DNA from 2 places in the Streptomyces sp. HSS9-12 genome. Region 2 is predicted to be linked to the other one. Evidence: riboswitches for the same ligand, from Rfam matches in the RefSeq annotation. Region 2 holds a riboswitch; the other holds the start of a gene.

Region 1 (4,901 bases), on a different contig from region 2:
GCCGCCCCATTCCGCTGCATGGGGGTACGGCCGACCCCATCACCGGGAACGCTGCCGCGGCATCCGCCGGGCCGCCCAGCGAGCGGTCCGAACTGATTGGCTATCGCGGCCCCACCGCCTGCGCGGCGGCCGGAATCACCTACCGCCAGCTGGACTACTGGGCGCGCACCGGCCTCGTCGAGCCAAGCGTCCGCCCCGCGTACGGCTCCGGGACGCAGCGCCTGTACAGCTTCCGCGACGTCGTCGTCCTGAAGATTGTCAAGCGCTTCCTCGACACCGGTGTCTCCCTGCAGAACATCCGCACCGCCGTCCAGCACCTGCGCACCCGTGAGCGGGCCGACCTGGGTCAGATGACGCTGATGAGCGACGGCGCGACGGTGTACGAATGTTCCTCCCCGGACGAGGTCGTCAGCCTCCTCCAAGGCGGTCAGGGCATCTTCGGGATCGCCGTCGGGGTGGTGTGGCGGGACGTCGAGGCGGCGCTGTCGCAGCTCCACGGGGAGCGGGTGGACACCGGGGAAACCCTGGTCGGGCACAACCCCGCGGATGAGCTGGCGCGGCGGCGCAACCGCGCGGTCTGACGCCCGCGGCGCTCCAGTGGATCCTTACCTCCGCCCCAGGGCGAATGTCAGTGCGGTGCGGCAGCATCGGACCTGTGAGAGGCGCGCCGACGATCCTGCATCTGGACATGGATGCGTTCTACGCCGCCGTGGAACAGGCGGCGAAACCCAGTCTGCGCCGCAAGCCGGTCATCGTCGGCGGACTGGGCCCGCGGGGCGTGGTCGCCACGGCGTCGTACGAGGCCCGCGTCTTCGGGGTTCACTCGGCCATGGCGATGGCGCAGGCCCGGCGGCTGTGCCCCAACGCCGCTTTCCTCACCCCACGCTTCACGCTCTACCGCCAGGTCAGCGACCAGGTCATGGAACTTCTGCACGCTCTGTCCCCGCTCGTGGAGCCGCTGAGCCTGGACGAGGCGTTCGTCGATCTGGAGGCGGGCGGGGCAGTGACCACGCCGGCCGGGGCCCGCGAGGTGGGGGAGCGGCTGCGTCACGACATCCGGGCCACCACCGGGCTCACCGGATCGGTCGGGCTGGCCGGCTCCAAGATGCTGGCCAAGATCGCATCCGAGCAGGCCAAGCCCGACGGGCTGGTCCTTATCCCGCCGGGCACCGAGCGTGAGCTTCTCGCCCCCCTGCCGGTCCGTACCCTGCCCGGCGTCGGACCGGCGACGGCCGAGCATCTGCGCAGGGCCGGCATCACGACCGTCGGGGAGATGGCGGAGGCCGGAGAGGACGAACTGGTCCGGCTGCTGGGCAAGGCCCATGGCGCCTCGCTGTACACCATGGCGTGCGGCCAGGACGACCGGCCGGTGGTCGCCGACCGGGACGCCAAATCCGTCTCCGTGGAGGACACCTTCGACGTCGACCTGCACGACAGGGCGAGGGTGCGGACGGAGGTTGAGCGGCTGGCCGACCGCTGCGTCCAGCGGCTGCGCTCCGCCGGCCGCTCAGGGCGCACGGTCGTGCTGAAGGTACGGCGCTTCGACTTCTCCACGCTGACGCGCTCCGAGACGCTGCGCGGGCCCACCGACGACCCCACCGTGATCCGGGAGGCCGCGGGGCGGCTGCTGGAGTCCGTGGACACCACGGGCGGCGTACGGCTGCTGGGCGTAGGTGTGAGCGGTCTTGCCGACTTCACCCAGGAAGACCTGTTCGCGCAGGCGGCGAGCGAGCGGGCGGAGGCGGAGGCGCAAGCGGAAGCGGCGCCGCCGGCGGGCGGCGGGCCGCACACCGCAGTTGAGGCGGGGGAGCGGCAGGCGGAGGCTGAGCCCGTCGTCCGCCGATGGCTGCCGGGGCTGGACGTACGCCATACGGAGTACGGCCCGGGTTGGGTGCAGGGAAGCGGCCTCGGCAGGGTCACCGTGCGCTTCGAGGAGCCGGGGTCGGAGCCCGGCCGGGTGCGCACCTTCGCCGTTGACGACCCGGCACTGGAGCCCGCCGATCCGTTGCCGCTGGTGCCTCAGGTGTCCTCGCCGGCGATCTTGCCGAAGTCCTGGTCCTCGGGCGGCTCCTCGCGCGATCCGGAGACGTCCAGCCCGTAGTGGTGGTAGAGCTGCAGCTCCTGTTCGGGGGACAGATGGCGGCCCACGCCGAAGTCCGGGGCGTCCTTGATGAGGGAGCGGCGATACGGAACGCGCAGCGTGTCGTCGATGACCTCGCTGGGCTCCAGCGGCACGAAGGCGTCCCGCCCGAAGAAGCCGGTGCGCACCGCCGCCCATTCCGGCCGGCCGGTCGCGTCGTCCAGGTAGACCTCGTCCACCGTGCCGATCTTCGCGCCGTCGATGTCGTACGCCTTGCGGCCGATCAGGCTCCGCGGATCGATATCGGTCTGCACGGTCCCTCCAACAGGTCGCAAATCCTCTGTGAGAACTACGAAAAGGCACAACACGCAGCTCGGCCACTTGAGCGATCAGGGGAGAGGGCCCGCTGGTAGGCTGGCAAGCGGCTGTAGACCCCGTGCGGGAGAGTCCTCCGACAGCGAAGCCGGGGGCGCCGAAGGAGCAAATCCTCCCCGGAATCTCTCAGGCACCCGTACCGCACGGACGAGGTCACTCTGGAAAGCAGGGCGGGCGTCGGACGGGCAACATGCCGGACGGACCCCTCCTCACCGACGGTGAAAGCCGGAACGCCTCGGCGGCCCGGTGAAGCTCTCAGGTTGAGATGACAGAGGGGGAGGCCGTCCGGGTACCCGCGCCAGGGTGCCCCTCGCAGGTCGCGTCGACCAGGAGGCCTCTGCAGATGACCGCCAATCGCATTCCACTCTCCGGTCTGGAGCGTGGCACCCCCTTCGAGCAACGCCACATCGGGCCCGACACCGAGGCCCAGGCGAAGATGCTCGCTCAGGTGGGCTACGGCTCGCTCGACGAGCTCACCGCTGCCGCCGTGCCGGACATCATCAAGAGCACCGAAGCGCTGGGCCTGCCCGGCGCGCGCAGCGAGGCGGACGTACTCGCCGAGCTGCGACAGCTCGCAGACCGCAACCAGGTGCTGGCCCCGATGATCGGGCTCGGCTACCACGGCACCTTCACCCCGCCGGTAATTCTCCGCAACATCATGGAGAACCCGGCCTGGTACACGGCATACACCCCGTACCAGCCGGAGATCTCGCAGGGCCGCCTCGAGGCGCTGCTCAACTTCCAGACCATGGTCGCCGACCTCACCGGCCTGCCCACCTCGGGCGCCTCGCTTCTCGACGAGGGCACCGCCGCCGCCGAGGCCATGGCCCTGTCCCGCCGAGTCGGCAAGGTCAAAAACGGTGTCTTCCTCATCGACGCCGACTGCCTCCCGCAGACCATCGCCGTCATCCAGACCCGGGCGGAGCCGACCGGCGTTGAGGTGGTCGTCGCCGATCTGTCCGACGGCATCCCGGCCGAGGCCGCCGAGCGCGGGGTCTCCGGTGTCCTGCTGCAGTACCCCGGAGCCTCCGGCCAGGTCCGCGACCTGCGGCCGGTCATCGAGCAGGCGCACGGGCTGGGCGCGGTCGTCACCGTCGCCGCCGACCTGCTGGCCCTGACCCTGCTGACCTCCCCCGGGGAACTGGGCGCGGACATCGCGGTCGGCACCACCCAGCGCTTCGGCGTGCCGATGGGCTTCGGCGGCCCGCACGCCGGCTACATGGCCGTACGGGACACCTACGCGCGCAACCTGCCCGGGCGGCTGGTCGGCGTCTCCGTGGACGCGGACGGCAACAAGGCCTACCGCCTGGCCCTGCAGACCCGCGAGCAGCACATCCGCCGGGAGAAGGCCACCAGCAACATCTGCACCGCTCAGGTGCTGCTCGCCGTGATGGCCGGCATGTACGCCGTCTACCACGGCCCGGAGGGCCTCAAGACCATCGCCCAGCGCACCCACCGCTACGCCACGATCCTCGCCGAGGGGCTGCGGGCCGGTGGCGTCGAGGTCGTCCACGAGACGTACTTCGACACCGTCGTCGCCCGTGTTCCGGGCCGCGCCGCCGATGTCGTGGCCGCCGCCCGTGTGGCCGGCGTCAACCTGCGGCTCATCGACAGCGACCAGGTCGGCATCAGCTGTGACGAGACGACCGGGCGGGTCCAGCTCACCGCCGTGTGGGGCGCCTTCGGGGTGGAGGCCGATGTGGAGGCACTGGGCGCCACCACCGGCGAAGCGCTGCCCGCCGCCCTGCTGCGCAGCGACGACTACCTCACCCACCCGGTCTTCCACCAGCACCGCTCCGAGACCGCGATGCTGCGCTACCTGCGCAAGCTGGCCGACCGGGACTACGCGCTGGACCGCGGCATGATCCCGCTGGGCTCCTGCACAATGAAGCTCAATGCGACCACCGAGATGGAGCCGGTCACCTGGCCCGAGTTCGGGGCGCTGCACCCCTTCGCGCCGGTGGAGCAGGCCGAGGGCTATCTGACCCTCATCCGCGAGCTCGAGGAGCGCCTGGCCGAGCTCACCGGGTACGACAAGGTCTCCATCCAGCCCAACGCCGGTTCCCAGGGCGAGCTGGCCGGTCTGCTGGCCGTACGCGCCTACCACCGGGCCAACGGCGACGAGCAGCGCACCATCTGCCTGATCCCGTCCTCTGCGCACGGCACCAACGCGGCCAGCGCTGTCATGGCCGGCATGAAGGTCGTCGTGGTCAAGACGGCCGACGACGGCGAGGTGGACGTGGCGGACCTGCGCGCCAAGATCGAGCAGTACCGCGACGAGCTGGCCGTGCTCATGATCACCTACCCGTCCACGCACGGCGTGTTCGAGGAGCACGTCGCCGACATCTGCGCGGCCGTGCACGACGCCGGCGGCCAGGTGTACGTGGACGGAGCGAACCTCAACGCACTGGTCGGGCTGGCCAAGCCGGGCCGGTTCGGCGGCGAC
Region 2 (4,901 bases):
CTCTCGGCCTCCCGGCCCTTCCGGGGTACGGCCTGCACCCCGCTGGTCATCCAACCAGCTTACGAGTCCGGGAAGGCGGCTATCGCGCGCACTGTGGCGCAGTTGACGCGGCACCTCGGCGCGGGCCTTGGCATGGCGCCGGTCGGTTACACCGCGGTGTGGAAGGGGTGCACGCGCTGCAGCATCCAGTCGCCGACAGGGTCCTGGGCGATGTCCAGCAGCACCAGCTGGACGGGCCACGGCACCGGGACCGCGCCCAGCGCACGGCCGAGCGCGTCCATCACCACGGTCCGCTCGCTCGGGCCGCAGGGGGTGAGCAGTTCGACGCCGATGAAGAGCGAGGGATCCTCGCCCTCCACACTGGCCAGGGCCCGGCGCGCGGTGCGGACGACCCCCGTCGTGGCGAACTCGCCGGCGGCCGCGGCGAGAAAGTCGACGGGCTCCTCCTGCCAGTCGGGCTCAAAGAGCCGCACCCGGCCGCCACTTGCGGCGCCATCGAGTTCGGTGCGGCCGACGCGGCACAGCTCGGCGACGGCGGACGGCGGCAGCGGCACGCCGACCGCGCCGCCCGGATTGACCGCGATACCCAGCTGCGGCGGCAGACCGCGGGCGAACTCCCGGGCCGGGGCGATGGTGTACGACATATGGGCGCCGACGACCTGCAGGAACTGCTCCTCGGAGCTGAACACCGGGACGTACGCGGCGCCGTGGATCTCGACCGTGGGCAGGTCGAGATCGCGGCTGTGGGGACTCCCACCGTTCGGCAGCGGGACCCAGACATGGCTGCGGCCGAGCACCTCGACGATCCGGGGGCCCGCGCCGTCGACGCCGAGGGAGGCGGCGAGCACCTCTTCCAGTTCATTGCCGGGAAATCCGCCGGAAGGCATGGAGTAGCCGTGCTGCTCCGCCGCCATGCTCATCGCGCCCCACCACCGTTTCGTACCACGTGCACACGCACCCTAACGGCTGCATCCGTAAGCGTTGCCGCCGGTTGCATCCGATCCGCAGCGAAGCGCCTGGTCAACGGGACAGACGAGGACATCTCCCGACGACCACATGCCACGACTCTCCGCAGTTGACCAGTTGCGCTGCGTGTCCATTCCTTCGCACTGTGATCGGTAAAGCCGTTCATACCACTGAAGGGAAACCCTCCATGCCCGTAAGAGGGAAGACCGGCATTCTCGCCTCGTCCGTCGTGTGTGGCGCCCTGGCGTTCGGCACCCTCGGCGCAGCCGCCCCGGCGATGGCCGACGCTCCCATTCGTTCCGTAAGCGCATCCGACTCCCCGCCGCTCCCCGTCCCTCCCGCCTCGGGACCGGCCGCGCCGGCCCCGGGCAGCGACCAGCTGCTCGACCAGACAGAGACGCTCGGCCGCTTCGGCAATGTCCTGCCGCCCATCACCGATCTTCTGGAGTCCGTGAAGGAAGCTCCTGGCAACAAGCTCTCGGCCGACGAGAGCGACCAGCGGATCGACGCGATCAAGGAGGCGCTCGCGCCGCTGACACAGGGCGCCGCTGCGCAGCCCGACCGCGAGTCCAGCACCTCCACAGCCGTCCAGCCGGACCGGACGAACCTCGCAAACGCATCAAGTCTCAGCCTCGGGCTGTTGCTCAAGGCCGCCGCCCTGGCCGGGGCGAAGGCTGCCCAGCAGGATCAGCACGGCAGCGGGGACGCCGCGGCCCTGCCCTCCACCAACGCTGAGACCAGCGTCGAAGCCAACGAAACCAGCGCCGCTGAGAACGCCGAAACCAGCGCCGCTGAGAACGCCGCATCCCCCAGCACCGGACCCAGCCTGCCCGAGAACAACACCCCACCGAGCACCGGACCCAGCTTGTCTGAGAACGCCGCATCCCCCAGCACCGCGCCGAGTGTGCCCGAGACCGCCACCACCGGCACCGCACCCAGCCTGCCTGAAAGCGCCGACTCCCCCAGCACCGCACCCAGCTCCCCCGAGAACACCGCCACCCCCAACACCGCACCCAGCTCCCCCGAGAACACCACCACCCCCAACACCGCACCCAGCCTGCCTGAAAACGCCGACTCCCCCAGCACCCCACCGAGCCTGCCCGAGAACACCGCGGCCCCCAGCACCGCACCCAGCTCCGCCGAGAGCACCCCCTCCACATCCACCTCCGAGGACGTTCCTGCCGAGGATCTCGACGAAGAGATCGACGCGCTGCGCGAGGCCCTCTCCTCCGGCGACGTGCAGGCCATCACGGCAGCCCTCCAGGACCTCCTCACCGCCGCCATCGGCGATGTGCTCAAGGATCTGCCGCCGCTGGACGACAACATGCAGGAGGCCTCCACCCTGCCGGCGCCCCTGATGCTGCCGCAGAACTCCTGACCAGCTGGGCCGACTGACACGGAGGGCGGTGCGGGGGCCTACCGGAAGCCGATGCCCTGCAAAGCGTCGGCAGCCGGGCGGTCCAGCAGTACGGCGGATGCGCAGCCATCCGGCAGCCGCCCGCCCTCCACGTCGGCCACCAGCCGTCGCACCGCACCGCGGTGCCGCCCGAAGGCGTAGTCGGAGACCCCGCGCCCACGGGAGGCCTGACCGGCCAGGGCCGTCCGCGGCGGCACATCCAGCAGCACCAGGTGCACCGCGCGCCCGCGGCGCCGCGCGTCGCGGGCCAGCCAGCGCCGTACCCAGGCGTGCGAGCCGCAGTCGTGTACGACGATGCTGCGACCGGAGCGCAGGGCCCGGCGCAGCCCCGCATAGTGCGCGATCCGCACCAGGGGCCGGTAGATCCCGTACGGCAGCGCGGCAGGCAGTCGGCGCTCCCAGCGGTCCCGGGTGTCCTGGGAGTCGATCCGGTGTACGGCGGCGCCGCGGGCGTCGCGTCCTGCGACGGTCCGCTTCATCAGCGTGCTCTTGCCGCTGCCCGGCAGCCCTGAGACGACGACCACGTCACCGGCCGGGTAGTGCAGCTGCCGTACGGGCTGCTCACGGTCGGCGGATGTCTCCCCGGAGTCCGGTCCCCGCAGGTCGAGCGCGGACTGGAATCGACCGGGCGTGAAAGCGTGCGGCTGCGGCGGTGCCGGCATCGCTCCTGCGGACTTCGTCCGGGTGGGGGCATCCCCTGGGAACAGCTCGTATCTGTGGGAGGTACCTGGGGCAATGCCCCCGTGCGCGACGACCTCAGCGGTCGTCGCGCACGCACTATGCCAGTGCACCGTGATCGTCCTCCCCGTTCATAAGGTCGCCGTGGGCCCTCCGAGCAGACTGTCAAGAAAAGGTAATGCCGTAAACCTCAATACCTCGCCACCGGCCTGCCCATACCCGCCCGGCCGTGCAATGATGAGCCCGCCAACTCCATACCGGCCGTATAAACCCGCGCGGGAGAGTCCTCGGAGACCGGCAGCTGTGTCGGCCGCCCGGGGCGCCGAAGGAGCAAGTCCTCCCTTGAATCTCTCAGGCCCCAGTACTGCGCGGGCGAGGCAGATCTGAAAAGCGGGCCGCTACGTGCGGTCCCACCCAAGGTGCAAGCCGTGACCCACTCACGTGCGGGGTCGTGGCGAACCTCTCAGGTTCCGATGACAGATGGGGAGGCTGTGTTTTCCGACAGCGCCTCGCCATCGACCCCACGGGAGCCTGACCCTCATGACCGACGCTCCACGCCGCACAGCACTCGATGCGGTCCATCGCGCGCTCGGTGCGACCATGACCGACTTCGCGGGCTGGGACATGCCGCTGCGCTACGGCAGCGAGCGCGACGAGCACCTCGCCGTCCGCACCCGCGCCGGACTCTTCGACCTCTCGCACATGGGCGAGATCACCGTGACCGGCCCACAGGCCGGTGAGCTGCTCGACTACGCACTGGTCGGCAACCTCTCCGCACTCGCCGTCGGCCGCGCCCGCTACACCATGATCTGCGAGGAGTCCGGCGGCATCCTCGACGACCTGATCGTCTACCGCCTCGCCGAGCAGGACTTCATGGTGGTGGCCAACGCCTCCAACGCCCAGGTGGTGCTGGACGCCATCAAGCGGCGGCAGGGCGGCTTCGACGCGGCCGTCCGGGACGACCGCGACAACTACGCACTGATCGCCGTCCAGGGGCCCGAAGCACCGGGGATCTTGAAGTCGGTCACCGACGCCGATCTGGACGGGCTGAAGTACTACGCGGGCCTGCCCGGCACCGTCGCCGGCGTCTCCGCACTCATCGCCCGGACCGGCTACACCGGCGAGGACGGCTTCGAGCTGTTCGTCGCCCCGGGCGACGCTGAAGCGCTGTGGCAGGCGCTGACCGAGGCGGGCAAGGACGCCGGCCTGGTCCCCTGCGGTCTGTCCTGCCGGGACACCCTGCGCCTGGAGGCGGGCATGCCGCTGTACGGGCACGAGCTGACCACCGCGCTCACCCCCTTCGACGCGGGCCTCGGCCGGGTCGTGAAGTTCGACAAGACGACGAACGGCGGCCGCTTCGTCGGCCGGGAGGCCCTGGAAGCCGCGGCCAAGCAGGCCGAGGAGGCCCCGCCGCGCAAGCTGGTGGGGCTGGTCGCCACCGGCCGCCGGGTACCGCGGGCGGGCTACCCGGTCGTGGAGAACGGCTCCGGCACGGTCATCGGCGAGGTCACCTCCGGTGCCCCGTCCCCCACCCTCGGCAAGCCGCTCGCCATCGCGTATGTCGACGCCGCCCACGCCGAGCCGGGTACGGAAGGCATCACCGTGGACATCCGCGGCAGCCACGAGCCGTACGAGGTCGTCGCTCTCCCCTTCTACAAGCGGCAGCGCTGAGCGCCGGTCCGCGGCTCCGCCACGTGGCGCCTCTCACACCGAACCGTCTTACCTGTCAAGACCCCATTCACGAGCAGTCCCTTGCATCCAGGAGAATTCAGGTCATGAGCAACCCCCAGCAGCTGCGCTACAGCAAGGAGCACGAGTGGATCTCGCCCGCCGAGGAGGG

The links. A riboswitch is a leader RNA that binds a small molecule or an ion and turns the genes downstream of it on or off. The one in region 2 is predicted to bind glycine.
Region 1: it holds a riboswitch for glycine, as region 2 does, so the genes downstream of both, gcvP (aminomethyl-transferring glycine dehydrogenase) here and gcvT (glycine cleavage system aminomethyltransferase GcvT) in region 2, are expected to answer to the same signal.

What each region holds. Positions count from the first base shown of each region.
Region 1 is NZ_JBUEGC010000083.1:8,728-13,628, forward strand. Features, by position in the region: gene ACY34J_RS27955 (MerR family transcriptional regulator) at 1-581, shown strand, start outside; gene ACY34J_RS27960 (DNA polymerase IV) at 656-2,101, shown strand; gene ACY34J_RS27965 (PRC-barrel domain-containing protein) at 2,020-2,394, opposite strand; glycine riboswitch at 2,510-2,607, shown strand; gene gcvP (aminomethyl-transferring glycine dehydrogenase) at 2,799-4,901, shown strand, end outside.
Region 2 is NZ_JBUEGC010000037.1:410-5,310, reverse strand. Features, by position in the region: gene ACY34J_RS19715 (enhanced serine sensitivity protein SseB) at 147-920, opposite strand; gene ACY34J_RS19710 (hypothetical protein) at 1,154-2,344, shown strand; gene ACY34J_RS19705 (AAA family ATPase) at 2,383-3,045, opposite strand; glycine riboswitch at 3,328-3,438, shown strand; glycine riboswitch at 3,439-3,551, shown strand; gene gcvT (glycine cleavage system aminomethyltransferase GcvT) at 3,602-4,732, shown strand; gene gcvH (glycine cleavage system protein GcvH) at 4,837-4,901, shown strand, end outside.